Regions from separate parts of the Pseudactinotalea sp. Z1732 genome, predicted to be linked through region 1. Evidence: riboswitches for the same ligand, from Rfam matches in the RefSeq annotation. Region 1 holds a riboswitch; the other holds the start of a gene.
The links. A riboswitch is a leader RNA that binds a small molecule or an ion and turns the genes downstream of it on or off. The one in region 1 is predicted to bind FMN.
Positions count from the first base shown of each region.

Region 1 (14,165 bases):
GCCCTCGTGGCGCTTCTCGGTCCGCCGCCCTCCTCCACCGCCATCGCCGTCATAGGCGACCCCACCCGGCGCGCCGCCGAGCAGGCCGGGTTACGGGTCGGCGGCGTCGCGCCCGAGGCGACCCCGGCAGGCCTCATCGCTGCCGCCGCCCAGTCACTCCGTCACTGCCACCCCGACCCAGGAGCCGACCACTGATGTCCCCCATGCCTCCGCTCGCCGACCGCCCGCGGCGCCTGCGTGCCAGCGCCCCGTTGCGCCGACTCGTCGCCGAGCACCGCCTCTCGCCCTCCGACCTGGTGCTGCCCGTCTTCCTCGCCGAGGACGCGAGGGAGTCGCGTCCGATCTCCTCGATGCCGGGGGTCGTCCAACACACCGCGGACTCACTGCGCGCTGCGGCACACGAGGCCGCCGCTGCAGGTGTCGGCGGCATCATGCTGTTCGGAGTACCCGCCGTCCGCGACGCCGACGGCTCGGGCGCTACTGACCCGGACGGGATCGCCAACCGTGGTCTGGCGATGCTGCGGGAGGAGGTCGGCGCGGACGTCGTCATCATCTCCGATCTGTGCCTCGACGAGTTCACCGACCACGGTCACTGTGGTGTGCTGGCGGCGGACGGCTCGGTCGATAACGATGCGACGCTTCAGCGGTACGCCGAGATGTCGCTCGCCCAGCACGAAGCCGGCGCACATGTTCTGGGTCTGTCCGGCATGATGGACGGCCAGGTGGCCGCCTGCCGTGCCGCGCTGGACGAGGCCGGTGCCACCAGCGCCGCCATCCTCGCGTACTCGGCGAAGTATGCCTCCGCCTTCTACGGGCCCTTCCGTGAGGCGGTGGACTCCCGGCTCCGTGGCGATCGCCGCACGTACCAGATGGACGTCGCGAACCGCACCGAGGGCACGCGCGAGGCGCTTCTGGACCTCGCGCAGGGCGCCGACGTCGTCATGGTCAAGCCGGCGCTCGGCTACCTCGACGTTCTGTCCGACGTCGCCTCGGCCGTCGACATCCCGGTGGCCGCCTACCAGGTGTCGGGCGAACTGGCGATGGTCGAGGCGGCCGCGGCGAACGGCTGGCTGGACCGGGGCCGCACCATCCTCGAGACGCTGACCTCCATCCGCCGCGCGGGAGCCGGCATCATCGCCACCTACTGGGCCACCGAGGTGGCGGGCTGGCTCACCGGACAGCAAGGAGAGAAATGACCACGAACGATGATCTGTTCACCCGGGCACTCGGCGTCATCCCCGGGGGCGTGGACTCCCCGGTCCGTGCCTACGGCTCCGTTGGCGGCAACCCCCGCTTCGTCGCCGCGGCGTCCGGTGCTCGCATCACCGACGTCGAAGGACGCACCTACGTCGACCTTGTGGCCTCGTGGGGGCCGGCACTGCTCGGTCACGCGCACCCCGAGGTCGTCGCCGCCGTCCAGGACGCCGCGGCTGACGGGCTGTCCTTCGGTGCGCCCACGCTCGGTGAGATCGAACTGGCCGAGACCATCCGCGAACGGGTGCCCCCGGCGCAGCGGGTGCGCCTGGTCTCCACCGGAACCGAGGCCACGATGACGGCGGTGCGCCTCGCGCGGGGCGCCACGGGCCGTGACCTCGTCGTCAAGTTCGCCGGTTGCTACCACGGTCACGTCGACTCCCTGCTCGCCGAGGCCGGCTCGGGCGTGGCGACCTTCGGCCTACCTGGTTCCGCCGGGGTCCCGGCGGCAAGCGCCGCACAGACGATCGTGGTGCCGTACAACGACATCGGCGCGATCGAAGCGGTGTTCGCCGAGCGCGGCGAGGAGGTCGCCTGCGTGATCACCGAGGCCGCACCGGCCAATATGGGCGTTGTCGCACCCGCTGCCGGGTTCAATGCGGCCCTGCGGCGTCTCACCGCGCAGCACGGTGCGCTCCTCGTTCTCGACGAGGTGCTGACCGGATTCCGCGTCGGTCCGGCGGGCTGGTGGGGGCTCGAGGGTGCCGAGGAGTCCTGGGCCGCGGACCTCATGACGTTCGGCAAGGTCGTCGGCGGCGGGATGCCGCTGGCCGCGGTTGGGGGTCGTGCAGAACTCATGGAACTCCTTGCCCCGACCGGGCCCGTCTACCAGGCCGGGACCCTGTCCGGGAACCCGCTGGCAACCGCGGCCGGGCTCGCGACGCTCCGGCTCGCCGACGCGAGCGTCTACGCGCACGTCGACCGCGTGGCGGGCGTCATCGCGCAGGCTGCCGGGCAGGCCCTCTCCGCGGCGGGTGTGCCGCATGTGGTCAACCGGGCCGGGAACCTCTTCTCCGTGTTCTTCGGTCCGGACGCCGCGACCGGTGGCGTCCACGACTACGCCGGTGCCACGGCGCAGGAGTCGTGGCGCTATCCGGCATTCTTCCAGGCGATGCTACAGGCGGGGGTGGCCCTGCCGCCGAGCGTGTACGAGGCGTGGTTCCTCAGCGCAGCACACGACGACAACGCTGTGGACGTCATCCTCGAGGCGTTGCCGCGCGCGGCCCGGTCCGCCGCCCGGGCGCTGCCACCTGGTTGATGACGCCGGCGCCGCGGTGCACGGCGGTTTGGCTGTCCCTGGGAAGTGTGCCATGCTGCTGTCCAAGCAACACGTGCTCCGGGGTCGGTGAAATTCCGAGCCGGCGGTGACAGTCCGCGACCCGCGCGTCTGATGACAAGCGGTTGACCTGGTGGAACTCCGGGACCGACGGTGAGAGTCCGGATGGGAGGCAGCACTGTTGGCGCCGCCGTCGAACGACGACGGCGCCAGTGGCATCGTGCGTCCTCAGGCACCCCGGCTCACACCGAGGCAAGAGGAGACCAGGTGCCGGACGACGCTATCAACCGGGCGCTCCAGCGCGCGCTCGTGCTCGCTCGGCGGGGACCGCAGCGCGGTGGCAACCCCCGCGTGGGGTGCGTCATCATCGGTTCCTCCGGCGCCGTCCTCGCTGAGGGTTGGCACCACGGTGCCGGAACCGAACACGCAGAGGCCGCAGCCATGGCGGCGGCTGACCGTTCCACGCTCCGGGGTGCGACCGCCGTCATCACTCTGGAGCCCTGTCACCACAGCGGACGCACCGCGCCCTGTTCGCAGGCGCTGCTCTCAGCCGGGATCGCCCGGGTCGTGTATGCGGTCCGCGACCCCGATCCGGTCGCCGCCGGTGGCGCACAGTGGCTCCGGTCGCAGGGGTTGGAGGTTCGCACCGCACGGGAGGCGGAGGTGCCCGACGACGTCGTCCGCGGTGCCGAAGCACTCACCGAGGCCTGGGTCACCGCCGTGGAGCGTCGGACGCCGTGGGTCCTGGGCAAGATGGCGGCCAGCCTGGACGGCCGGGTCGCGGCGGTGGACGGCACCTCGAAGTGGATCACCGGACCGGTCGCCCGCGACCATGCCCACGCGGTGCGCGGTGACGTGGACGCCATCGTCGTGGGCACAGGCACCGTCATCGCCGACGACCCCGCGCTCACCGCACGCCGGGCCGGCGGCACGCTGGCAGACCACCAGCCGCTGCGGGTGGCCGTCGGCCATCGTTCCGTGCCCGCCTCAGCCGCGATCCGCAACGGCCCGGGGGACTGGCTCCACCTCACGACACGCGACATCCCCTCGGTCCTCGCGCGGCTCTGGGATGTCGGCGCCCGCCGCGTCCTGATCGAGGGCGGCCCGACCCTCCTCGGGGCCGCCGTGCGCGCCGGCGTGGTGGACGAACTGCACAGCTACGTCGCGCCGGTCCTGCTCGGAGCGGGCCCGGCCGCCGTCCCCGACCTCGGTGTGTCAACCCTCGCTGACGCGCACCGCCGACACACGACCGACGCACAACACCTGGGTGAGGACATCCTCGTCGTCACCCGACGAGCCTGAGGAGTTCTGGCGATGTTCACCGGACTTGTCGAGGAGGTCGGAACCGTTGACGACCGGACCGATCTTGACGGCGCCGCCGTTCTCGCTGTCACCGCGACCACCGTCCTCGAGGACCTGCGCACCGGCGACTCCATCGCGGTCTCCGGGACATGCCTGACTGTCACCGAACTGGACGAGCGCGGCTTCACCGCCGACGTCATGCCCGAGTCGCTGCGCCGGACGACCCTCGGTTCGCTGGCGCCCGGCGACCCGGTCAACCTCGAACGCGCAGTTCGCGTGGATGCTCGGCTGGGCGGCCACGTCGTCCAGGGGCACGTCGATGGCGTCGGCACGGTCCTGCAGCGCAGACCCGGCCCCCGATGGGACGAGGTCGACCTCGGGATGCCCGTCGCCCTCGCCCGGTATGTGGCCGAGAAGGGATCCATCACCGTCGAAGGGGTATCGCTCACGGTGACGTGGGCCGGCGACGAGGCCTTCGGAGTCGCGCTCGTCCCCACAACTCTGGAGCGGACCACCCTCGGTACGCTGGCTCGGGGGGACAGGGTCAACCTCGAGGTCGACGTCGTCGCCAAGTACGTCGCACGCCTACTCTCGGTGAGGGCTGACGTGTGAGTGTCGCGAAGGTTCCTGCGCGATCGGTGCCCTCGGGTGGCGCGGTTTCAGCGCACCGGGAACGCGTCGACGCCGCTCTGGCGTGCCTGCGCGACGGGCGCCCTGTTCTCGTGGCCGACGACCGGGACCGGGAGGACGAGGTCGACGTCGTCCTTCCCGCGGCGACGGCCACCACCACATGGGTTGCCTGGACCATCCGGCACACCTCGGGCTACCTGTGCGCCCCGCTTCCCGAGCACCGGGCCGACCACCTGGAGCTGCCGGTCATGGTGCGCCGCACCCAGGATCCACGCGGCACGGCGTACACCGTGTCCGTCGATGCCTCCGGCGGCGTGGGCACCGGCATCTCAGCGGCGGATCGCGCAACGACCCTGCGAGTGCTCGCCGACCCGACCGCCGGTCCAGCCGACCTCATCCGGCCCGGTCACGTCCTCCCGCTGCGCGCCCTACCCGGCGGCGTCCTGGAGCGGCCCGGACACACGGAGGCCGCTGTTGACCTGTGCCGCCTCGCCGGCGTCGGTGACGTGGCAGCCATCGCCGAACTCGTCGAGGACGACGGCACGATGACCAACCGTGCCCGGGCGGCGGTTCTGGCGCGGCGCCACGGCCTCGCCCTACTCACGATCGCAGACCTCATCGCCTACCGGAGTGCCGAGGGTCGGCCTGCGGTTCCGGCACCGGCACACACCTCGAACCGGGTCCGCGCCCGCGGGACCGCCCGCCTGCCCACCCCGCACGGCGTATTCGACGTTCACGCCTATGCGGACCTGCGCACCGGGGATGAGCACCTCGCCCTCACCGCACCCGGCCCGATTCATGACGGCGGCACCGCCGCGCGCCCGGACCCACTGGTTCGCCTGCACTCGGAGTGTCGCACCGGGGATGCGCTCGGATCCGCGCGGTGTGATTGCGGGGAGCAACTGCGCACCGCCATGGCCCGGGTTGCCAAGGAAGGCGGCGCGGTGATCTACCTCGGCGGTCACGAGGGCCGCGGCATCGGGCTTCTCCCGAAGATCGCGGCGTACGCACTGCAGGATGCCGGGGCCGACACCATCGAGGCGAACCTCAGGCTGGGCCATCCCGCCGAGGCGCGCGAGTACGGCGCGGCCGCGGCGATCCTCACCGACCTCACGATGCGCAGGATCCGGCTGCTCACGAACAACCCCGCCAAGGTCACCGGCATGACCGACGCCGGTATCGAGGTCAGCGCCGCGCTCGGGCTCGACGTGGGTCACACGCCCCATAACCATCGCTACCTGGAAACCAAGAGGACGGCCATGAACCATCATCTGCCGAGTCTGGACGCCCGCATGGGTGGCACAACCACTCCCCGCCCCGCCGAACGCGGAACCGACGCCACGGAGGACCTGTCATGAGCGGTCCGGGAGCGCCTACCGTCACACCCGACGGCGCAGGCCTCACGGTCACGGTGGTCGCCGCGCAGTGGCACGCCACGGTCATGGAGGGCCTCATCGCCGGAGCCCTCCGCGCCACGCACGAGGCCGGTGCTGTCGCGACTCTCCTGCGGGTTCCCGGTTCGTTCGAACTCCCGGTGGCTGCTGCCGCCGCCGCTCGGGCCGGCGCGGACGCAGTCGTCGCGCTCGGCGTCGTGATCAGGGGGGAGACCCCGCACTTCGACTACGTCTGTCAAGCCGCGACGAACGGCCTCACTGACGTCACGGTACGAACCGGTGTGCCAGTCGGCTTCGGACTGCTCACCACCGACGACGAGGCGCAGGCCCTGGACCGGGCGGGGCTGCCCGACTCGCGAGAGGACAAGGGAGCCGAAGCAGCCCAGGCAGCCATTGCGACGGTACTCTCCATTCGCCGCCTCGACGGCCGCGACCGGATCTGACTGCCCGATCGTGACCGGCGAGTAGGTGCTCGGAGAACCTACTCGAGCGGGTTCTTGCGATCGACGTCGGGCTCCCGTCCCCTCAGCAGCCACGACGCCGCATGAGCTCCCGCCGGGTCAGGAGGGAGCCGGCTGCTCCGCCGCCTCAGTCGCGCTGACGGCGTGTGTGGTCGGCCGGTTCGTCGCGGTTCATCTCCTCCAGGACCTCGACGGGCGACTCCACCTCCCCGCGCCACGCCTCGATGCCCTCACGGATCGCCAGGAAGGCGACCACCAAGGCCGCGACGGAGTCGGCCCAAGCCCAGCCGAACAGGGTGTTGAGCAGCAGACCGATCAACACCGTGCCGGACAGGTAGACGCAGAGCACCAGCTGCCTGGCATCGGCCATCACACTCTTGGACTAGAGTTCACGGCCGGTTCGGTGCTCCAGCCAGGCCAGCGCCGGCATCACGATCAGGCTCAGAGCCGCGATGCCGATACCCAACGGGGAGGAGTCGACGTCCGGGGTTCCGGTCAGGGAGAGCACCGAGTCGGTGATCACGGGCGCCGGCCCAGATCGCGACGATGGCTTCCAGGACGTTGTAGGTGATGGTGAAGGCGACGATGAAGCGCACGCGGCGATCGAGGGTGGTGCGGCGCGCTGCGGTGACCGCAGCGGTCATGAGGTCCTCGCGGCGCAGCAGTCGGGGACGGGGCAGGCGGAATCCATACACGGTGCGTCCTCATCGACGGCCAGCGTCACCTCGATCAGGACGGTCAGGGCGCGGGCCAGGTGTGGATCGGCGATCTCATACCGTGTCCGGCGGCCCTCCGGTTCGGCGACGACGATGCCGCAGTCGCGCAGGCAGGTGAGGTGGTTGGACACGTTCGAGCGGGTCAGCCGGAGATCGCGGGCCAGCGCGGCCGGGTAGCTCGGCGCGTCCAGAAGCGTCATGAGGATCCGGGACCGGGTCGGGTCCGCCATGGCCCGGCCCACCCGGTTCATGACGTCGAGATGGTCGGCAATAGTCAGCACCCGATGACTATACAGCGGTGACTGTACTAGTTTGTCGCGCCCGTCTGATGACGGCAGCGCTCGGGGTCGGGCTGGCAGACTGGCCGGTGCCGTACTCCCACGACGAAAGGTCTGCACCGGTGCCTCCCGACATTCCGACCCTGGCCACTCCGTCCGCCATCACGCTGGGCACCTCCGGGCTGGGGCAACCGGACGACGCCGAATCCGAGGCCGCGCAGGTGCGTGCTGCCGTGGCGTTGCTGGGCAGTGAGCACACGCTCATCGACACCTCCAACGCCTATGGCGGGGGCCGCAGCGAACTCATCCTGGGGAAGGCGATCGCCGAGGCCGGTGGCGTGCCGGCGGGCAAGCAGATCGTCTCCAAGGCTGACGCAGAGCCCGGTACCGGCGTCTTCGACCGGGATCGGGTGATGCGCTCCTTCGAGGAGTCCATCACCAGGCTCGGGCTGGACACCCTGCCGCTGTATCAGTTGCACGACCCGTACACCATCACCTTCGCCGAGGCGATGGGCACCGGGGGTGCGGTACAGGGTCTGGTGGAACTGCGTGAGCAGGGCGCGATCGGTGCGATCGGCGTGGCCGCCGGACCCACCTCGATGCTCACCGAGTTCGTGCGTACCGGCGCCTTCGACGTGCTGCTCACCCATAACCGCTACACCCTCGTGGACCGCTCGGCAGCGGACCTGATCAGCGAGGCGGCCACCGCGGGCATGACGGTCCTGAACGCCGCTCCCTACGGGGGCGGGCTGCTCGCCGGTGGCCCGCGGGAGGGGGCGACCTACGCCTACCAGGCTGCGCCGTCGGCCCTGTTGGCCTGGCTGGAGAGGCTCCAGCAGGTCTGCACCGCGCACGGGGTGCCCAGCGCGGCGGCCGCGCTGGCGTTCTCGGCCCGCAACCCCCACATCGCCTCCACGGTGGTGGGCGTGCGTTCACCGCAGCGGCTGGTCGAACTGGATCGGTTGCTGGCCACGGAGGTGCCCGCGCAGATCTGGTCCGCGATCGAGGCGCTCGGCGTGCCGCCGTCAACGATCGAGGACTGAGGGTTCGATCGCGGACGCCGGCAAGGTGATGAGCAATGCCATCTAACTTGCATAGCAACCTAGGTTGCTTTACGTTAGCGGGATGGCGACGCCGTCGACCCAGGAGTGGCCCGCGCAGTGGCTTCGCGGCCCGCTTCCGCTGTGCGCGCTAGAGGTGATCGCGCGGCACGCACCACTGCACGGCTACGCGATCACCCAGCACTTGGAGGAAGCCGGCCTGGGCAGCATCGGGGGAGGCACGCTCTACCCGCTGCTCGGCCGGTTCGAACGGGACGGGCTGGTCAGCACCGACTGGGTTGCCGGCGCGAACGGCCCGGCTCGGAAGGTCTATGTCCTGACCGAGACCGGCGTGCAGCGACTGCAGACCGATGCCGAGCGCTGGCACCGGTTCGCCGAGATCACCACCACGTTGCTCGCCAAGGAAGGGGCGCCGGCATGAGCACCTCGATCGATGAACTGTATGACCGGATTCCCCACGTCGACCGCCACTGGGCGGCCCGGGCGATGACCGAGCTGCGGCTCCGCGATGTCAGCGGCGCGGACATCGGTGCCGCCATGGCCGAGGTCGACTCCCACATGGCTGAGCACGGCGGTGACATCCATGAGGTATTCGGTGATCCCGCGACCTATGCGGCCGCACTCGACCTGCCCGACACCGACAGGCTGCGTGGGTCCCAGTGGGTGGGCGTCTGGCTACCGTCCCTCCTGTTGTACGCCGGGGTCAGCATGCTCCTGGGCGCCGTGGTGCAGGCCTTCGGTGGAGGTGGGCTGCCGCTGGCCCCGATGGGGATCGTGCTCCTGGTTCTCGTGGCCGTGGCGTGGGCGGTCGTCCGGTGTGACCTGCTCCGGGTGATGGTGACCCGGCCGGTGGTCAGCGGGGTGGTGCTGGCGGCACTCATCGCCGGAATCGGCGTCCTCACGGCGCTCGTACCCGGTCCGTGGCTGGATCTGGCCCCCGCGGTGGCGATTCCCGCCGGAGGTGCCCTGGTCGCGGCAGGGATACTGCTACTGGAACGCCTCCGGCGGCGCGCGGTGGCCAACGCGATCACGCTACCGCGCGCCTAGGGACCTACCCGGTCAGGGTCGAGATGATCTGCGCGAGTTCTCCGGGCCGGGTCAGCATCGGCCAGTGCCCGGAGTCGATGTCGACGAAGGTGACCTGCTCGGCCTTGGTCAGTTCGGGCATCTCACCGGCCCTCAGCCACGCCTCGGCGTCCTCGGCGCTGTACTCCGGGCACACCAGCACCACCGGCACGGCATAGCGGCGCTCATCGCGCAGGTGCACCACCCCCTTGGTCACCGTGCCCGGAACCGGGATCGCCGCTGCGCTGAAACGGTCCTTGGCAGCCTGGTCCAGGTCGGCGGAGTCGGGGCCCTCGAAGGCTTCCCAGCCGGGGAAGGGAACCTGCCCGTTGGTGGGTTCGAAGAAGTCGGCGTAGGTGCCGCCGTCAGCGGCCGGGAAGCCGCCGATCAACGCGACCGTGGCGACCTCCTCCGGCCTGGCATCGGCCGCGATCCAGGCCAGGGTGCACGCGGCCGAGTGCCCCACCACCAGCACCTGACCGGATGCGGCGTCCACCGCCTGCAGCACTGCCTCGACCTGGTCGGCGAGCGTGGCCTGCTGCCCGGCGGAGCCGCTGGTCTGCCCCGGGAGCGCCACCGGGTGCGGGCGGTGGCCGAGTCGTCGAAGTTCGCCGGCCACCTCGTCCCAGGCGCTCGCGTCCAGCCACAGCCCGGCGATCAACACGATGTCCATGCTCATCCCTCCTCGTTCGCCAGAATATCCAGGTCACGTTCGGCGTACCGCCGGTGCTCCCACTGCTCGACCAGCACGATCCACAGGCAGGTCCTGACCGGGAAGTCCTCCGCCTGCGGCCAGCCCGGTTCGGTGCGGGTCACCGTCGCCTCCAACTGCTCCGGGGTCAGGTCCTCGATCACCCGGCGCACCGAGGCGGTGCGCCGGTCCCGGACCGCCAGCACCTCGTCCAGGGTCGGACGGGCCTGGCGGTCCCACGGGATTCCGTCCCAGCCGGGCGCTTCGTCCCAGGGCAGGTCGAGCGGGTGCCAGGGGGAGAGCTCGCCCAGGATCATCCGATCCACCCAGGCGGCGTTGGCGAAGTTCAGGTGGCGCAGGGTCTGGATGAAGGACCACTCCTCATTGACGCTGCGATGCAGGATCTCGGCATCGAAGGTGCGTGCGCGTTCGATGGTGCCCTGCCACAGGCGCTCCAGGGTGGTCCAGGCCCGGCCGAACTCCTCCGGAGTGCTGGCCCGCAGGAGGGTGCGCTCGGGCTCGCGCCGGTCGAGTTCCGCCTCGATGAGGGGGCCGACGTCGACGCCGTTGATCACGACGTTGCGCAGTTCACCATCGATCGTGACGTCGACCAGCTCGGCACCGCGCACCCGGGTCCCGGCGAATAGCGACCCGCGGATGTCCGCGCCGGAGAAGTCGACCGAGCGCATCCGGGCGTCGGTGAACCGGACCCTGGTCAGGTGGGCCTCGCGCAGATTCACCCGCTCCAGGTTGGCGCCGGCCAGGTCCCGGTCGGTGAGATCGGTCACAACCGGGCCCCGCTCATGCCGAGCGGGTGCCGCGCCTGCGGCGACGTCCGGAGTGGCGGGCCGACGCGCTCTGCGGCCGGATCAGGTCCCACTCCGGTGGGTCGGTCGGGGTGCGCACCACGTGCAAGCCGAGTGCGGCATTGGTGAGTTGTTCCATGACTCCTCCTTCGTTGCTTACCACCGTAGAAGCCATTCCGGACGATCTGCTTCCGCCTTCTTTAGATGCCGTACTACCGTGGTCCGATGACCGACCTGAGCCCCACCGCCCGTGCGTTGCGCGCGTTGGAAATCCTGCACGCCCGCCCGGGGGTGACCGCCGAGGAGCTGGCCCAGCGGCTGGATGTCAGCGAACGCGCCGCCCGGCGCTACATCGGCATCCTGCGCGAGGCCGGGATCCCGGTGGAAGCGACCCGCGGCCGCTACGGCGGCTACCGGCTGGGCCGCGGCACCCGGCTGCCGCCGGTGACGTTCACCGAACTCGAGGCGCTCGCGCTGGTGATGGCGGTGCTGGACAGCCACCCCACCGCCACCGATGACGACGACGCGGTGGGCCAGGCGCTGGGCAAGGTGATCCGGGCGCTACCCCCGGCGATCGGCCGCCAGGCCGGGGAGATGCGCGCCCATGCCGCGGCTGCACCGGATCCCTATCAGGCCCAGGCTGACCCCGCCATCGCCAGTGCGCTGATCGCCGCTGCTGCAGCGCACCAGCGCACCCGGATCACCTACCGCAGCAACCCGGACCGGGAGTGGGACGCCGACGTGGACCCGTGGTCGGTGGTGGTGCGCTTCGGGCGCTGGTACCTGCTCTGCTTCGCCCACCACGTGCGCGCGGTGCGCACCTACCGGGTGGACCGGATCTTGAAGGTGCAGCCCGGCACGTTCACGTTCGAACCGCGCCAGGACCTGGACCCCGTGGCCGAACTGGAAGAGAATCTCGGCCTGGGCTGGCCGTTCGAGACGCGGGTGGTCTTCCACCATACGCAGGACGAAGTGAAGCAGTGGGCGCATCCGGCGATGGGCCGCCTCGATGACCATGCCGAGGGGTGCCTGCTGAGCGGGACCACCAGCGACCCGTACATGTACGCCGCGGAGTGGCTGGCCCGCATCCCGCTGTCCTACCGGGTGGAGGGCGGGGCCGAACTGCGTGAAGCCGTGGTGGCGCTGCGGGATCGACTCGGCGTGGCGGTGTTCGGGTAGGGGACCGGGTCAGCGGTCGGGGAACAGCCGGGGCACCAGCCACAGGCAGGCGATCATGCCGAACAGTTCCACCAGCGCCTGGATCACGATCACCAGCGCCACCACCTCCCACCCGGGCGGAAGCGCCAGTGCCACCGGTAGCACCAGGAACGAGTTCCGGGTGGCCAGGGTGAAGGCCAACGTGCGACCCCTCGCCGGAGCGAGGCCCACGAGAAGGGTGCTCATCCTGGCCACCACCAGTGCGCCGGCGAGGAAGACTGCGGCGACGGTGACGACGACCGGCACCAGGTGGGCGGCCCCGAGCGCGGCATCGGTGTGGGCCGCGGCGACGGCGAAGATGACCGATCCCAGCAGGGGCACCGGGGCGTGTCCCAGGATGTTCCGGATCTGCTCACCATCACGGCGCCGGCGCAGCGCCGGCTCGGTCAGCACCGCAGCCAGCAGCGGTCCGAGCACCACGAGCAGCGCCGGCCACAGGTCGGCGAGGTCCAGTGCGGCGCTGATCCGGGTACCGGCCATCAGCCACAGGTAGGCAGGTAGGAGGAGGAACTGCAGAAGGAGATTCACCGGCGTCAGCGCGATCGCGGCCGGAGTGTCACCGCGACCCAACTGCGTGAACGTGATGAACCAGTCGGTGCACGGCACCAGCAGCACCAGGAGCAGTCCCAGCCGCAGCGCGTCGTCGGCGGGGGTGAACTGCAGCACGAGCCATACCAGGGCCGGCATGATCAGGAAGTTGCCGGCCAGCGCAGACGCGAGAAATCGACCATCGGCGAAAGCCGCTGCCATCGAGCGCAGCGGCACCTGGGTGAAGGTGGCATAGAGCAGCAGGGCCAGCGCCGGCCAGACCGCGATCTCCAGCGCGAGGCCGGCCTGGGGCCACCGGCTGCCAGTTCCGAGACCGAGGAGGGCGAAGCCGAGATAGATCCAGACCTGCCCGCGCTCCAGGCGCTCGCGGAGAGTGGGAGTCGGCACGCGCTCGACTGTAGGTCACCTGGGATCACCTGGAGCCCCAGCGCGGGCACCTCCGACCAATTTGACATCGACAATATGATGGAATGGTCAAGTCATCATCTTGGAGGCATGTGTGGGGTTCGCGGTACAGAATCAGCCGCTGTATGAGATCAAAGCCGACCTGTTCAAGGGCTTGGCGCATCCGTTCCGGATCCGGATCCTCGAACTCCTCGCCGCCGACCCCGAGGTCTCGGTGGCGCAGATGCTCACCGATATGGACCTGGAGGCCTCGCACCTGTCCCAGCACCTGTCCGTGCTACGTCGGCACCGCTTGGTGACCTCCCAGCGACGGGGCTCGCACGTCTACTACCAGCTCGCCTCCGCCCGAGCCGCCGAACTGCTCACGGTCGCCCGGTTGCTGCTCGCGGACATCCTGCAGACCAACGCCGCCCAACTCGAACAGGCCACCGCACCGGCGCCACCGGCGCAGCAGCCACAGGCTCCGCCCCAGGAGCCGGCAGCGGCAGTCCAGGACTCTCCGACAGATGCGGTGGAGGCTAAGTGAGCACCTGGCGCTCCCTGTTCCCGAGCCGCCAGGACTACACCGGACTGGGCAGGACATGGAAACGCGACGTGATGGCGGGGCTGACCGTCGGCATCGTCGCGCTGCCCCTGGCCCTGGCCTTCGGCGTGAGTTCGGGTGCGGGCGCCGAGGCCGGACTGATCACCGCGATCGTGGCCGGACTGGTGGCCGCGATCTTCGGCGGCTCCCACATCCAGGTCTCCGGCCCCACAGGGGCGATGGTGGTGGTGCTGCTGCCGATCGTGGTCGACCACGGCCCCGGTGCCCTGGTGGTCACCAGCGTGATGGCCGGTCTCCTGGTGCTCCTCGCCGGATTCCTACGGCTGGGCCGCACCATCAGTTACATCCCCTGGCCCGTGGTGGAAGGGTTCACGATGGGGATCGGCGTCATCATCTTCGCCCAGCAGATCCCTGCCGCCGTCGGGGCCTCCGATGCGGTCGACTCCACCAACGCCGTGGTCGCGGCTGCGCAGGCTTTCGGAGCGGCCACCTGGCCCAACACCTTCCTCACCCTG
Region 1 is NZ_JBMPQC010000008.1:87,490-101,654, reverse strand. It holds gene ACPL7H_RS14530 (uroporphyrinogen-III synthase) at 1-195, shown strand, start outside; gene hemB (porphobilinogen synthase) at 195-1,196, shown strand; gene hemL (glutamate-1-semialdehyde 2,1-aminomutase) at 1,193-2,512, shown strand; FMN riboswitch at 2,584-2,711, shown strand; gene ribD (bifunctional diaminohydroxyphosphoribosylaminopyrimidine deaminase/5-amino-6-(5-phosphoribosylamino)uracil reductase RibD) at 2,798-3,832, shown strand; gene ACPL7H_RS14510 (riboflavin synthase) at 3,845-4,444, shown strand; gene ribB (3,4-dihydroxy-2-butanone-4-phosphate synthase) at 4,471-5,820, shown strand; gene ribH (6,7-dimethyl-8-ribityllumazine synthase) at 5,817-6,299, shown strand; gene ACPL7H_RS14495 (hypothetical protein) at 6,445-6,687, opposite strand; gene ACPL7H_RS14490 (hypothetical protein) at 6,700-6,840, opposite strand; gene cmtR (Cd(II)/Pb(II)-sensing metalloregulatory transcriptional regulator CmtR) at 6,958-7,314, opposite strand; gene ACPL7H_RS14480 (aldo/keto reductase) at 7,332-8,354, shown strand; gene ACPL7H_RS14475 (PadR family transcriptional regulator) at 8,437-8,793, shown strand; gene ACPL7H_RS14470 (hypothetical protein) at 8,790-9,419, shown strand; gene ACPL7H_RS14465 (alpha/beta fold hydrolase) at 9,424-10,110, opposite strand; gene ACPL7H_RS14460 (DinB family protein) at 10,113-10,916, opposite strand; gene ACPL7H_RS14455 (hypothetical protein) at 10,930-11,073, opposite strand; gene ACPL7H_RS14450 (helix-turn-helix transcriptional regulator) at 11,160-12,113, shown strand; gene ACPL7H_RS14445 (arsenic resistance protein) at 12,123-13,088, opposite strand; gene ACPL7H_RS14440 (ArsR/SmtB family transcription factor) at 13,201-13,632, shown strand; gene ACPL7H_RS14435 (SulP family inorganic anion transporter) at 13,629-14,165, shown strand, end outside.

Region 2 (14,165 bases), on a different contig from region 1:
CGGCCGTGGGGTGTTCGTGCTCGCCCTGACCTCCAACCCCGCCGGTGCGACCATCCAGCACGCCCGCGCCGAGGACGGACGCACCGTGGCTGCCACGATCGCCGCCCACGCCGCTCGCAGCAACGCCACCGAGGTGGCCGCCGGTGCCCCCCTGGGCAGCGTCGGACTCGTGGTCGGAGCCACCGTGGCGAACGCTCCGGAGATCACCGGAACCGACCTGGCCGCCGTGCGGGGCCCGTTGCTCGCCCCGGGGCTGGGCGCCCAGGGCGCCAGCGCCGCCGACCTGCCCGGCACCTTCGCAGACGCGATCCCGGCGGTGCTGGCCACCGCCTCCCGCAGTGTGCTCGGTGCCGGACCCGACCCGGCCGCGATGGCCCGGACTGCTCGTGCCCTGGCCGGGGAACTGGCCGAGGTCACCGGTCGCTGATGCCGGCAGACCCAGCGACCGCCGCCGCGGGCGTGCGCGGTTCGATTGAACTGCCTACCCGCAGTGGGCTAGGTTGCAACTCATCCCATTCGTCGAATCGAGGTCGAGCACCGTGGCCCTACCGCCGTTGACACCCGAACAACGAAGCGTGGCGCTGGAGAAGGCAAAAGCCGCACGTGCCGCGCGCGCCGAGGTGAAGAACCGCCTGAAGTACTCCGGAGCCACCCTCTCGGAAATCCTGGAGGAGGGACGCAGCGTCGACGCCGTCGGAAAGTTGAAGGTCCTCGCCCTGCTGGAGTCCCTGCCCGGAGTCGGCAAGGTGACCGCACGCTCGGTGATGGGTGAGATCGGCATCTCCGAGTCCCGCCGGGTACGTGGACTCGGTCCGCACCAACGTGCCAAACTGGTTGAGAAGTTTGGCTGAGCACGACCTACCCGCCACCACCCACTCCCGCCTGACCGTCCTGGCCGGCCCTACCGCGGTGGGGAAGGGCACCATCTCAGCCGATGTGCGTCGCCGCTATCCCCGCGTCTGGCTCTCGACCTCGGTCACCACCCGCCCGCCCCGGCCCGGAGAGGTCGAGGGCGTGCACTACCACTTCGTCAGCCCCGAGCGCTTCACCCAGATGCAACAGCAGGGGGAGTTGCTGGAGTGGGCGGTGGTGCACGGCCGGAACTCCTACGGAACCCCGCTGGCGCCCCTGCAGGAGCGGCTGCGGGCCGGGGAGCCTGCGCTGCTGGAGATCGACCTGCAGGGTGCCCGCCAGGTGCGGATGCGCATGCCCGATGCCCGGTTCGTCTTCCTCGCCCCGCCCAGTTGGGCCGAACTCGTGCGCCGCCTCACCGGACGGGGCACCGAGGACGCCGAGGAGCGCGAGCGCCGTCTCGCCACCGCGAGGGTGGAGATGGCCGCGGTGGATGAGTTCGACCACATCATCGTCAACGACGATGTGGCGCGCGCCACCGATGAGTTGGTTTCCCTCATGACCGACGGGTAGGATGGGTCGTTGGACCATCTATCGACGTCGCGTGAGGATCACTGAACACCATGGCAGGAACTGTCGCTGCACCCGAGGGCATCACCGACCCACCCATCGACGAACTGCTCGAGGCTGCTGACTCCAAGTACGCCTTGGTCATCTACGCGGCCAAGCGCGCCCGGCAGATCAACTCCTACTACGCCCAGCTCAACGAGGGGCTGCTGGAGTACGTGGGTCCGCTGGTGGAGACCGAGCTCCAGGAGAAGCCGCTCTCGATCGCGATGCGGGAGATCAACGAGGGCCTGCTCACGGTCGAACCCAACAAGGTCTGAGTCCCTCGTGCGCATCATCCTCGGTGTCTCCGGGGGGATCGCCGCGTACAAGGCAGTCCTCGCGCTTCGCCTCCTCACCGAGGCCGGCCACCAGGTGCGGGTCATCCCGACCGAGGCCGCACTGGCGTTCGTGGGGAGGCCCACCTGGGAGGCACTGTCGCACCAGCCGGTGACGACATCGGTCTTCGACGGCACGGACACCGTCGACCACGTGCGGCTGGGCCGGGAAGCCGACCTGGTGATCGTGGCACCGGCGACGGCGGACCTGCTCGCCCGGGCCGCCACCGGGCGTGCCGATGACCTGCTCACCGCGACCTTGCTGACCGTGCACTGTCCGGTGCTGATCGCCCCAGCCATGCACACCGAGATGTGGCACCACCCCGCGACCCGGGACAACGTGGCCACCCTGCGCCGCCACGGCGCGCATGTGCTGGACCCGGACAGCGGGCGCCTCACCGGTGCCGACACCGGCCCCGGGCGGCTGCCCGAACCCGCCGTCATCGTGGCCGCGGCCCTTGCGCTGGTGCACCGGGACGAAACCCCCGGCGCCGCCGATCCACAGGCCGTGGCGCCGTCGGCGCCCCTGGCCGGGTGCACCGTGGCGATCAGCGCAGGCGGCACCCGCGAGCCCCTGGACCCGGTCCGCTTCCTGGGAAACCGGTCATCGGGCCGGCAGGGCCTGGCCCTGGCACGGCTCGCCGCGGACCGGGGTGCCACGGTTCACCTGGCCGCGGCGAATGTCGAGGCCGCCCTGCTGGCGGACCTGCCACCGCAGGTCCGGATCGAGCAGGTGGAGACCACCGCGGAGCTCCAGGCGGCGATGACCACCGCCGCAGCGAACGCCCACGCGGTCATCATGGCCGCCGCCGTGGCCGACTTCCGGCCGGCCAGCACCGTCGAGGCCAAGATCAAGACCCACGACGCCGAGGGTAACCGGCGGCAGACCCCGGCGATCGAGTTGGTCGCCAATCCGGACATCCTTGCTGCCCTGGTGGCCTCCCGGCCGCCCGGGCAGGTCGTGGTCGGCTTCGCCGCGGAGACCGGCGCCGATTCCGCCGAGGTGCTGGAGCACGGCCGCGCAAAGGCACGCCGCAAAGGGGCGGACTTGCTCGCCGTCAACCGGGTGGGTGCGGGCGCCGGATTCGGGGATGTCCCGAACGAGGTGGTCATCCTGGACTCCGACGGCGGCGAGATCGGCCGCGCCGGGGGCACCAAGACCGAGGTGGCGGCCGGAATCCTGGACGCGATCGCAGCCCGCCTGGGCTCGGCCGCGCACTCCTGAGCCAACGTCGCCAACGGCAAGGGCTGGAAGGGGTTGCACGGAACGCGGGCGTGCCCCGGTCCCGACGGGCTCGTGTGGGCGCGAACCACTAGGCTCGCGTCGTGAGTATTCGACTGTTTACCTCCGAGTCCGTCACCGAGGGGCATCCGGACAAGATCTGCGACCTGATCTCCGACTCCATCCTGGACGCCATGTTGAAGCAGGACCCGGCCTCCCGGGTCGCCGTGGAGACGATGGTCACCACGGGGCTGGTGCACGTAGCCGGTGAGGTCACCACCGACTCCTACGTGGAGATCCCGCAGCTGGTTCGTGATGTCATCACCGAGATCGGCTACACCTCTTCCGACATCGGCTTCGACGGTCGCTCGTGCGGCGTGTCGATCTCCATCGACCAGCAGTCCGCCGAGATCGCCGCCGGGGTGGACACCTCCCTGGAGACGCGCCAGGGCACCGCTGTCGACGACCAGGACCTGCAGGGCGCGGGGGACCAGGGCCTGATGTTCGGTTACGCCTGCTCCGACACCCCCGAGTTGATGCCGCTGCCGATCCTGATGTCGCATCGGATCACCCAGCGTCTGGCCGAGGTCCGCAAGCAGGGCATCGCAGCCGGCCTGCGACCCGATGCCAAGACACAGGTCACCATCGGCTACGAGGGCGAACGCCCGGTGACGGTGGACACCGTGGTGCTGTCCACGCAGCACGAGGCGCACCTGGACCCCGAACGCGACCTACCGCCGCTGCTGCGCGAACACGTGATCGACCACGTGCTGCGCGGGTTCGCCGCGGGCATGGACCTGGACGTCTCCGACGTCACCACGCTGATCAATCCCTCCGGTGCGTTCGTGCTGGGCGGGCCGATGGGCGATGCCGGGCTGACCGGCCGCAAGATCATCGTCGACACCTACGGCGGGATGGCCCGGCACGGAGGCGGGGCGTTCTCCGGAAAGGATCCCTCTAAAGTTGACCGTTCGGCCTCCTACGCGATGCGCTGGGTGGCCAAGAACGTGGTTGCCGCCGGTCTGGCCAGCCGTTGTGAGGTCCAGGTCTCCTACGCGATCGGTCGGGCCCACCCGGTGGCGGTGTACGTCGAGACGTTCGGGACCGAGACCGTTCCGGCGCAGTCGATCCAGAACGCCATCACCGAGGTGTTCGACCTACGTCCGCTGGCGATCATCGACCACCTCGACCTGATCCGGCCCATCTACGCCGCCACCAGCAACTACGGCCACTTCGGCCGGGAGGTACCCGAGTTCACCTGGGAGCGCACCGACAAGGTGGCGGACCTGCGAGCAGCCGCCGGCTGAGCACCGCCGCACCCGGACCGGCACCGCGGCGGGTTTCCCGCTGTGGGCGCTTCATGGTGGGATCGGAGCATGAGCACCCACCAACCCGCCCTGCTTCAGGTGGATGCTCCCGGCCCCGAATCCGACACTGGGCCCGGGCTCGTGGCCCAGGTGCTGGTGGTGACCCCGCTGGCGCACCTGGACCGCCCCTTCGACTACGCCGTGCCACCGGAGATGTCGGCCGCAGTGCGTCCCGGGGTCCGGGTCAAGGTCCGGTTCGCCGGTACCGAACGCGATGGCTTCGTCATCTCCCTCGGCCCACCGGCCACTGCCGGGCGTGCCCTGTCGCCGCTACGGCGGGTGGTCTCGGACCTGCCGGTGCTGACCGAGGAGGTGTTGGCCCTGTGCCGGGCGGTGGCCCGGCGGTACGCCGGCACCGTCACCGACGTGCTGCGCCTGGCCGTCCCGCCCCGGCACGCCGGCGCCGAGAAGGCGGCCCTGCAGCGCATCCTCGCCGCGAGCGGGCAGGGCCAATCGGACGCCGACGACGACGCCCCCGCCCAGCAGGCCACGTCCGGTGGCGACGGGGTCGGCCCGGGCTCGACCCGGGAGGTCCGCTGGGCCAAGGTCACGGCAGTCGCGGATGAGCAGGCGTGGTCGCCGTATCCCGGGGGTTCTGCGTTCCTGCGCCGGCTGGCGGCGGGGGAGTCGCCCCGCGCGGTCTGGTCGGCGCTTCCGCGCGCCATCCAGGGAGCCCACTGGGCCGAGGCGATCAGTCACGCCGTGCTGGCCACCTGCACCTCCGGGCGATCCGCCGTCGTGGTGCTGCCGGACACCACGGACGTGCACACCCTTGGCGCCGCCCTGACCCGCGCCGGCGTGGCGCACGAGGTCCTCGCCGCCGATCAGGGCCGCTCGGCCCGGTACCGCCGGTTCGTCCTCGCCCTGACCGGACAGGTGCAGGTGGTGATCGGGACCCGGTCGGCCGCCTTCGCGCCGGTGCCTGACCTGGGCCTGGTGGTGTGTTGGGACGACGGTGACGACTCCCTCGCGGAGATGCGCGCCCCGTACCCGCACGCCCGCACGGTGCTGGTCCAGCGTGCCACCGGTGCCGGCGCCGGTGCGCTGATCGGGGGGTACGTCCGCACGCCGGCGGCCCAGTTGCTGGTGCAGCAGGGCTGGGCCCGGTCACTGCACGCCGACCGGACCACCGTGCGTGCCGCGGCACCCCGGGTACAGGCGCCCGGCGAGGTGGAACTGGAAGCGGAGGGCCCGGCCGGGCGGGCTCGCATCCCCGGGGTGGCGTGGCGGTTGCTACGGAGCGGCTTGCAGTCCGGCCCGGTTCTGGTGCAGGTGCCGCGCAGGGGGTACGTGCCCGCGATCTCGTGCGCGGGCTGTCGCACCCCGGCCCGGTGCCGGGCGTGTCACGGCCGACTGCGCCTACCGGCCCGGGGCGCCACACCCGGGTGCGGGTGGTGCGGGCGAATCGCGACCGGCTGGCGGTGCGCTGAGTGCGGGCGCGCCGAACTGCGGTCCGCCCGCGTGGGTAGCGACCGAACAGCGGAGGAACTGGGCCGCGCCTTTCCCGGTGTGCCGGTGCTCGTCTCCGGCCGGGACGGGGGAGTGGTGCCCGGTGTCGATGACCGGCCCCGGCTGGTGGTGGCCACCCCCGGGGCCGAGCCGGTGGCCGAGGGCGGCTACTACGCCGCCGCGCTGCTCGATGCGGCGGTGACCACCGAACGTCCCGAACTGGACGCCGGGGTGGAGGCATTGCGGCGGTGGTTGCGGGCGGCGGCGCTGGTGCGATCGGCCGCGGACGGGGGCGGGGTGATCCTGCTCGGTCACGGTGCACCGGTGCCGTCTCAGGCCCTGGTGCGGTGGGACCCCATCGGGCTGGCGCAGCGCGAACTCGATGAGCGGGCCGAGCTGGGCTTCCCCCCGCAGGCCCACATGGCCGCGCTGTCCGGCCCGGCTTCCGCGGTGCGCTCCTTCCTGCGTGCCCTCCAACTGCCCCCCGGTGCGGAGGTGCTCGGGCCGGTCGACCTGCCCGGCGACCCGCACGCCGAGGGCCCCGGCTCCGGGCCGCAGGGGGAGGAGACGATGGTGCGCGCCCTGGTGCGCGGGCCCCTGGGCCAGCGCGAGCCGATCAACATCGCACTGCTGCACACCCAGGCCCACCGCAGTGCGCGCAAGGAGCCGGGTACCGTCCGCGTCCAGGTGGACCCGGTGCAATTGTGGTGAGGGCCAGCACCTAGACTCGGGAGGCCGCCACCGGGTGCGGTCGTGGACGAGGGAGAGGCGAGATCGATGCGCGTGCTGTTCTGCGGGACTCCCGTCGTGGCGGTGCCGACGCTGCGTGCCCTGCTGGACAGCGACCACGACGTGGTCGGCGTCCTGACCCGCCCTCCCGCGCCGGTGGGGCGGCGACGCCGGTTGACCCCCAGCCCGGTACACCAGGCAGCATCGGAGCACGGTCTACCGGTCGTCACCACCGACCGGCCCCACGGCGAGGATGAACTCGCACAGATCACCGCCCTGGAACCCCAGGTCAGTGCCGTGGTCGCCTACGGCGCGCTGCTGCGCGAGCCCGCCCTGTCCGCGCTGCCCCACGGATGGGTCAACCTGCACTTCTCCCTGCTGCCGGCCTGGCGCGGTGCTGCTCCCGTCCAGCACGCGATCCGGGCCGGGGACACCCGGACCGGAGTGAGCACCTTCCGGATCGAGGCCGGGCTGGACACCGGCCCGGTGTATCTCACCCAGGACCACCCGATCCGCCCCTGGGACACGGCGGGAGACCTGCTGACCGAACTGGCCGATGTGGGTGCGCCGGTGCTGGTGCGCACCCTGGATGAGATCGAAGCCGGCACCATTTCGCCGGTTCCGCAGGCGGAGACCGGGGTCAGTCACGCCCCACGACTCAGTGCCGCCGACGGTCACGTCAACTGGCGCGCGCCGGCACAGGTGGTGGACCGGCAGATCCGGGCCGCCACACCGGCACCCGGGGCCTGGACGACCTATGATGGCCGCCGGATGAAGATCGGGCCGGTCCGTCCCGATGCGGAGGCCGCTGCCCTGGCGCCCGGGGTGCTCGAGGCCGGTGCGCAGGCCGTGCTGGTGGGCACCGGCTCCACCCCGGTGCGCCTGACCGATCTGGCGCCGGCCGGTAAGGGATGGATGGATGCCACCGACTGGGCCCGCGGAGCCAGGTTGCCCAGCGACGCCCGGTTCGAGGGGACCGATGATGACTGAGGAGCACCGCGGGCGCCGGGGCGCCGGCCGGCCCGGGTCCCGAAGAGGGCCGGACGGCGCGCGAGGTGGACCCAGGCGTGCGGACCGGCGGCAGACCTCGGGCCGGCCCAGCCGCGGGGACGCGTCCGGTACGCCCGGGGCCCGCACGGGCACCAGGAGCCCGCGCGCCCAGGCTTCCCCCGCACGTGTGGTGGCACTGGAGGTGCTCACCGCGGTCGCCGAGTCCGACGCCTACGCCAACCTGGTGCTGCCACCGTTACTACGCGAACGCGGGATCAGCGGGCGTGATGCGGCGTTCGCCACCGAACTCACCTACGGCACCTTGCGACTGCAGGGCCGTTATGACGCCATCATCGGCCTGGTCTCGGACCGGGCGGCCAGGGACCTGGACCCGGCGGTGGCCCGGGTGCTGCGGCTGGGCGCCCATCAGATCCTGGCGATGCGCGTGCCCGACCACGCCGCCGTCTCGGAGTCCGTCGCCCTGGCACGAGGCACCATCGGGGCCGGCCCGGGCAACTTCGTCAACGCGATCCTGCGCCGGATCAGCGAACATGCACTGGAGCACTGGCTCACACAACTGCCCAGGCCGGTCACCGACACCGGACTGGACGTGGACGCCGCCGCCATGGTCCACTCCCACCCGGCATGGGTGGTCCGGGCAATCCGGGCCGCACTGGGACCGGAGGCCGGCGCGGACCAGGTCGAGGCGGCGCTGGCGGCCAACAACACCGCGCCGGCGGTTTCGTTGTGCCTGCGTCCCGGCCTGGCCGTTCCCGGGGACCTGCCCGCCGACACCGCCACACCGGGCCGGTGGGCGCCGACGGCGCAGATGCTGACCTCCGGGGACCCCGGCGCCTTGGCCGCCGTGCGCGCCGGCACCGTCGGCGTACAGGACGAGGGGAGCCAACTGGTCACCCTGGCTCTGGCGGACACCGATCTGGAGGGCACCGACTCCACCTGGCTGGACCTGTGCGCCGGCCCGGGCGGCAAATCCGCACTCCTGGGCGCCCTGCTCGCCGAACGCGCGCCCGAAGGCGTGCTCACCGCGAACGAACTGGCCCCGCACCGGGCGGCGCTGGTGGCCGACTCGGTGCGGGCGGTGCGAGGCGTACTGCCGGGACTGGAGGTGCGCACCGGTGATGGTCGCGACGTGGGCACCGCCGAGCCGGGTCGGTACGACCGCGTCCTGGTCGATGCGCCGTGCACCGGCCTGGGGGCGCTGCGCCGTCGGCCCGAATCCCGGTGGCGTCGCACCCTGCAGGACCTGGCCGCACTGACCACCCTGCAGCGGGAACTGCTCACCTCGGCCCTGCGCGCCGTCCGTCCCGGGGGAGTGGTGGCCTACGTCACCTGCTCCCCGCACATGGCCGAGACCAGTGTGGTGGTCACCGACGTGCTGCGAGACTTCCCCGGCGCCACGCTGCTGGGCGCCGCTGCCGCGCTCGGCCGGGTCTCGGTCACCCCGCCCGATGACCTCACCGGGCCGATGGCGCAACTGTGGCCGCACCGGCACGGCACCGACGCGATGTTCCTGGCACTGATCCGGCGGTGACGGCCGCGGCCATGAGGTGCCGGTCGAGGAAGTAGGCTGGCGAGCCATGGCGATCCTCATCTCACCGAGTGTGCTGAACGCGGACCTGTCCCGGCTCACCGAGGAGGTCGAACGGATCAGCGACGCCGACTTCGTGCATCTGGACGTGATGGACAGCCACTTCGTCCCGAACCTGACGTTCGGGTTACCGGTGGTACGGGCACTGTTGGAGCACGTCTCCACCCCGGCCGATGTTCATCTGATGATTGAGGACCCGGACACCTGGGCGCCGCAGTTCGCCGAGGCGGGTGCGGCCTCGGTCACCTTCCATGCCGAGGCGTCCGTCGCCCCGATCCGGCTGGCCCGGCGGCTGCGTGAAGCAGGTGCGCGCGCCGGGATCGCGCTGAAACCCGACACCCCGGTGGAGCCCTACCTGGACCTGCTCGGCGAGTTCGACATGGTCCTGGTGATGACGGTGGAACCGGGGTTCGGCGGCCAGCCGTTCCTGACCTCAATGCTGCCGAAGATCACCCGGGCCCGACGCGCGATCGAGCAAGCCGGCCTGGACGTGTGGGTGCAGGTGGACGGCGGGGTCTCCCGTGACACGATCGCCCAGGCCGCCGGCGCCGGTGCGAACATGTTCGTCGCCGGATCCGCGGTGTACCGGGCCGCGGACCCGAACGCGGAAATCGCCGCCCTGCGCGACCTCGCCACCGCCGCCTACCCGGCCTGACGGGCCTCCCGGGGAAAGGGCCGTGCGGGCACGACCGGACCCGGATGTGGCACAATAAGGTCAGCAAGAGACGTGCTCCGGGGTCGGTGAAAGTCCGAACCGGCGGTGATAGTCCGCGACCCGGCCTACGCATTCGTGCGGCGGGCGGTTGACCTGGTGGAATTCCGGGACCGACGGTGAAAGTCCGGATGGGAGGATGCACGCGGCGCCGATACGTATCGGCGCCGGCCGAGGTTGCGCCGCGCAACCCAGGCGGACCCCGGGTCACGCCTGGGAAGGAGAGGCCGCCGTGGCCCGCAGCACCGTCACCTTGGTGGCGCCCCGAGCAGGACCCGCGCTGAGCGTCCTGGCCCCGGTGGTGGCCGGCATCTCGGTGCTGCTGGGCTGGGAACTCCTCGCGTGGTCGTTGGACTCCCGTTCCCTGCCAGCGCCCAGCGCCCTGGGCCCGCGGCTGCTCACCGAGTGGCGTGAGGGTGGCCTGGCCGGATACGCCACCACCACCATGGCCGAGGCACTGCTGGGCTGTCTCATCGGGTTCATGGTCGCGGTGCCGCTGGGTTACCTGATCGCCCGCTCGGCGGCTGTCTCCGCCGCCCTGGGACCCTACGTGGCCGCGACCCAGGCGATCCCCGCCGTGGCGCTGGCGCCGTTGCTGGTGCTGTGGATCGGGTACGGCCTGGTGCCGATCGCGCTGTTATGTGCCCTGCTGGTCTTCTTCCCGATCCTGATCAACACGACCCTCGGCCTGACCACGCTGGACCCCGATGTCATCGATGCGGCCCGGGTGGACGGAGCCGGCCGGGGCCGGTTGCTCTGGCACATCGAGGCACCGCTGGCGCTGCCGTCCCTGCTCGCCGGGGTACGTAACGGCTTCGTCCTGTCCGTCACCGGCGCTGTGGTCGGGGAGTTCGTGATGGGCGGTCAGGGCCTGGGGATGCTGCTCACGGTTTACCGGGACCGGCAGGACACCGCCGGCCTGTTCGCCGTCCTCATCGCACTGTCGGTGTTGGCGATGACCTTCTTCTTCGCGATCCGCTACCTGGAACGACGACTGCGTTGGTAAGGAGAACCATGAACGCACCCGCCGCCCTCCGCCGCTCCCGCCCCCGCATCCGCGGCCACCGGGGCCGACGGCGTACCACCCGCGCCCGGGGGACGATCGCTGCGGCCGCACTCGCCGTCGCCGTGCTGGCGGGCTGCGCCGGACAGTCCGGGCCGGGGGACGAGGAGGGAGCCGGCGCCGGGCAGCAACCCGACGCCGCGGAGTCGACCGAGGTGACCATCGGCCTGACCTACATCCCCGACGTGCAGTTCGCGCCGTTCTACCTGGCGCAGGACGCCGGATACTTCGAGGCCGAGGGTCTGGAGGTGGACCTGCGCCACCACGGCGCCTCGGAGTCGCTGTTCGGCGCTCTGGAAGCGGGGGAGGAGGACGTGGTGATCGCCGGGAACGATGAGATCCTGCAGGCGGTCAGCCACGGCACCGACGTGGTGTCGCTGGCCACCATCTACCAGGACTACCCCGTGCAGATCTTCGTGCCGGCCGACTCCGAACTGACCGAGGTCGCTGATCTGGCCGGGCGCAACCTCGGGGTTCCCGGGCCCTTCGGACAGAGTTGGTTCGGGCTCCTGGGCTACCTGGACCGCGCCGGTCTGAGCGAGGATGAGGTGAACATCGAGCACGTGGGTTTCACCTTGTTCAACGCGCTGTCCGAGGGTCACGTGGACGCCGTGGTCGGCTTCGTCACCGCCGACGCCGCTGCCTTTGCCACCGCCGACTTCCCGGTGCGCACGATCGCTGATCCCGACGTGCTCCCTCTGGTGAGCGTCGGACTGGGTGCCTCGCAGGAGTGGCTCAACGACCACTCCGAGGCCGTACCCGGTCTGATCCGGGCTGTGGAACGAGCGGTGGATGACATCCGCGCCGATCCGCAGGTCGCCGTGGACGCTGCCAGCGCGCACATCCCCGGGACCATGACCGACCAGGATGAGGCAGCGGCGCTGCTCACCGCGGAGGCGATGGTCGAGCTCTACGGCACCGGAGAGTTCGGCGCGCAGGACCCGGAGGCGTGGGAGGAGATGGCCGAGTTCATGGACCAGGTGGGACTGCTCGACGAGCCCGTCCCAGCAGATGAGGCCTACACCACGCAGTGGCGCTGAGCGCAGTAGGCTGGGCTTCCGTGAAGACGTTCGAGGAGCTGTTCGATCAACTGCAGCAACGTGCTACCGACCGCCCGGCAGGTTCGGGCACGGTGGCGGCCCTGGATGCCGGTGTGCATTCGATCGGGAAGAAGGTCATCGAGGAGGCTGCCGAGGCCTGGATGGCGGCCGAGCACGAGAGTGCCGAACGCACCGCGGAGGAGATCTCCCAGTTGCTCTACCACCTTCAGGTGCTGATGCTCGCCCGCGGGCTGACCCTGTCCGACATCTACCGCCATCTGTGACCACCCGGCGCTGACCAAGGAGAGACGCGTGCTGCGAATCGCCCTCCCGAACAAGGGATCTCTCGCCGAGCCCGCGAGCCACATGCTGCGTGAGGCCGGCTACCGCCAGCGTCGCGACGGACGCGAACTGGTGCTGCCCGACCCCGACAACAACGTGGAGTTCTACTTCCTCCGGCCCCGCGACATCGCGGTTTACGTAGGGGCCGGAACCGTGGACGCGGGCATCACGGGCCGGGACCTGCTGCTGGACTCCGGGGTGGACGCGGTGGAACATCGTGCGCTGGGCTTCGCCGGCTCCACGTTCCGGTTCGCCGCCCCGGCCGACCAGATCGCAACCGTGGCCGACCTCGCCGGTAAGCGCGTCGCCACCTCCTACGCAACCCTGGTCGATGACCACCTGAGAGCCCGGGGCATCGAGGCCGAGGTGGTCCGGCTGGACGGGGCGATCGAGTCGACGGTGCGCCTCGGGGTGGCCGATGCGGTGGCCGATGTGGTCGAGACCGGGGCCACGCTCCGAGCCGCGGGACTGGAGGTCTTCGGCGAGCCGATCCTGCAGTCCGAGGCGGTTCTGATCCGCCCGGCCGGGCCGGAGGCTCCCGGGCTGGTGGTCCTGGATCGCCGCGTGCACGGGGTGCAGGTGGCCCAGCGGTACGTCCTGATGGACTATGACTGCCCGGTCAGCGTGGTCGAGCGTGCGGTCTCGGTGACACCCGGTTTCGAATCACCCACGGTTTCGCCGCTGCACGACAAGGGGTGGGTGGCGGTCCGGGCGATGGTGGAGCGGGACCGCACCAACCAGATCATGGATCAGCTCTACGAGGTGGGCGCCCGGGCCATCATCGTGACCTCCATCCACGCCAGCAGGATCTAGCGGCGCCACCCCGCCCGGGCTGCGCACGAGCAGGTGGCCGCTGCGGATGCGTCCCAGCAGCCACGGATGCACGATGGAGCAGGAGGTCTCACCGCACCATGTCCCGCCAGGACGATCCGTACCGGCCCTTCCGGCCCCGCGCCACGCGCGTGATCATCCCCATCCTGTTGGTGGCCTGCATCGCCGGATCCGCAGCAATCATCGTGCGTCTGGTGCAGTTCTCCAGTGACTACTCCGCCCAGATCCTCTCGGTCGTCCTGGTGCTGGCCCTGGTGGTGAGTTTCCTGCTCCGGGTGCTGGCGATCCGCGCCGTCCCCGACACCGAGGGGCTGCGGGTGTACAACATCGTGCTGCGCCACCACCTGCCCTGGCAGCGGATCGTCTCGGTGCACTTCGGGGACCGGTCCTGGGTCCAACTGGACATCGCTGACGGCACCACGTTGTCGGTGATGGCGGTCCAGCGCGCCGATGGGACCTACGCCCGCCAGGAGGCCGCCCGGTTATCGGCCCTGGTCACCGCCGCTGAGGGTGTGGGCGAGGACCCCGGCCACCGCCGCGGTCAGGAATGAGGCCGGGTCCTGGTCCAACCCACGTCCCATGGTGGACAGCGGTACCGGGCTCTGCGCCAGCGCCTCGGTGAGCCCGTCGGTGCCGACCGAACACAGGCGGTGCCCCGCCGCGGTCAGCGCACCGGACTGCTCCTGGATTCGATCGGCCACCTCGGCCAACGCGGCCGGCAGTACCGGAACCGGGATGTCCACCGGACGCAGGGCCACCTTGGTCAGCGCGGTCAGGGAGTGGTGCGAGATGCCGTAGTGACGGGTGCGCCGGTCGGCGCCGGAGACCCGCAATACCGCCACCGGGGCACCACCGAGAGCCGCGGCGGCGTTCAGGGCCTCGCCCACGGCCACGCCGGAGAAGCCCCAGGCGGTCCCGGTACCCACGTTCCCGGGACCCTGGGCCACGACCACCAGATCTGCGCCCAGCACGTGCCGGGCCACCAGGAGGCCGGTGTGGACGTTCACCGCTTCGT
Region 2 is NZ_JBMPQC010000002.1:506,029-520,193, forward strand. It holds gene pyrF (orotidine-5'-phosphate decarboxylase) at 1-427, shown strand, start outside; gene mihF (integration host factor, actinobacterial type) at 540-851, shown strand; gene gmk (guanylate kinase) at 844-1,425, shown strand; gene rpoZ (DNA-directed RNA polymerase subunit omega) at 1,476-1,739, shown strand; gene coaBC (bifunctional phosphopantothenoylcysteine decarboxylase/phosphopantothenate--cysteine ligase CoaBC) at 1,747-3,021, shown strand; gene metK (methionine adenosyltransferase) at 3,123-4,325, shown strand; gene ACPL7H_RS06110 (primosomal protein N') at 4,395-6,545, shown strand; gene fmt (methionyl-tRNA formyltransferase) at 6,612-7,553, shown strand; gene ACPL7H_RS06120 (RsmB/NOP family class I SAM-dependent RNA methyltransferase) at 7,546-9,105, shown strand; gene rpe (ribulose-phosphate 3-epimerase) at 9,152-9,817, shown strand; FMN riboswitch at 9,887-10,022, shown strand; gene ACPL7H_RS06130 (ABC transporter permease) at 10,107-10,880, shown strand; gene ACPL7H_RS06135 (ABC transporter substrate-binding protein) at 10,889-11,977, shown strand; gene ACPL7H_RS06140 (phosphoribosyl-ATP diphosphatase) at 11,998-12,261, shown strand; gene hisG (ATP phosphoribosyltransferase) at 12,290-13,132, shown strand; gene ACPL7H_RS06150 (PH domain-containing protein) at 13,231-13,701, shown strand; gene ACPL7H_RS06155 (DUF3866 family protein) at 13,633-14,165, opposite strand, start outside.
Region 2: it holds a riboswitch for FMN, as region 1 does, so the genes downstream of both, ACPL7H_RS06130 (ABC transporter permease) here and ribD (bifunctional diaminohydroxyphosphoribosylaminopyrimidine deaminase/5-amino-6-(5-phosphoribosylamino)uracil reductase RibD) in region 1, are expected to answer to the same signal.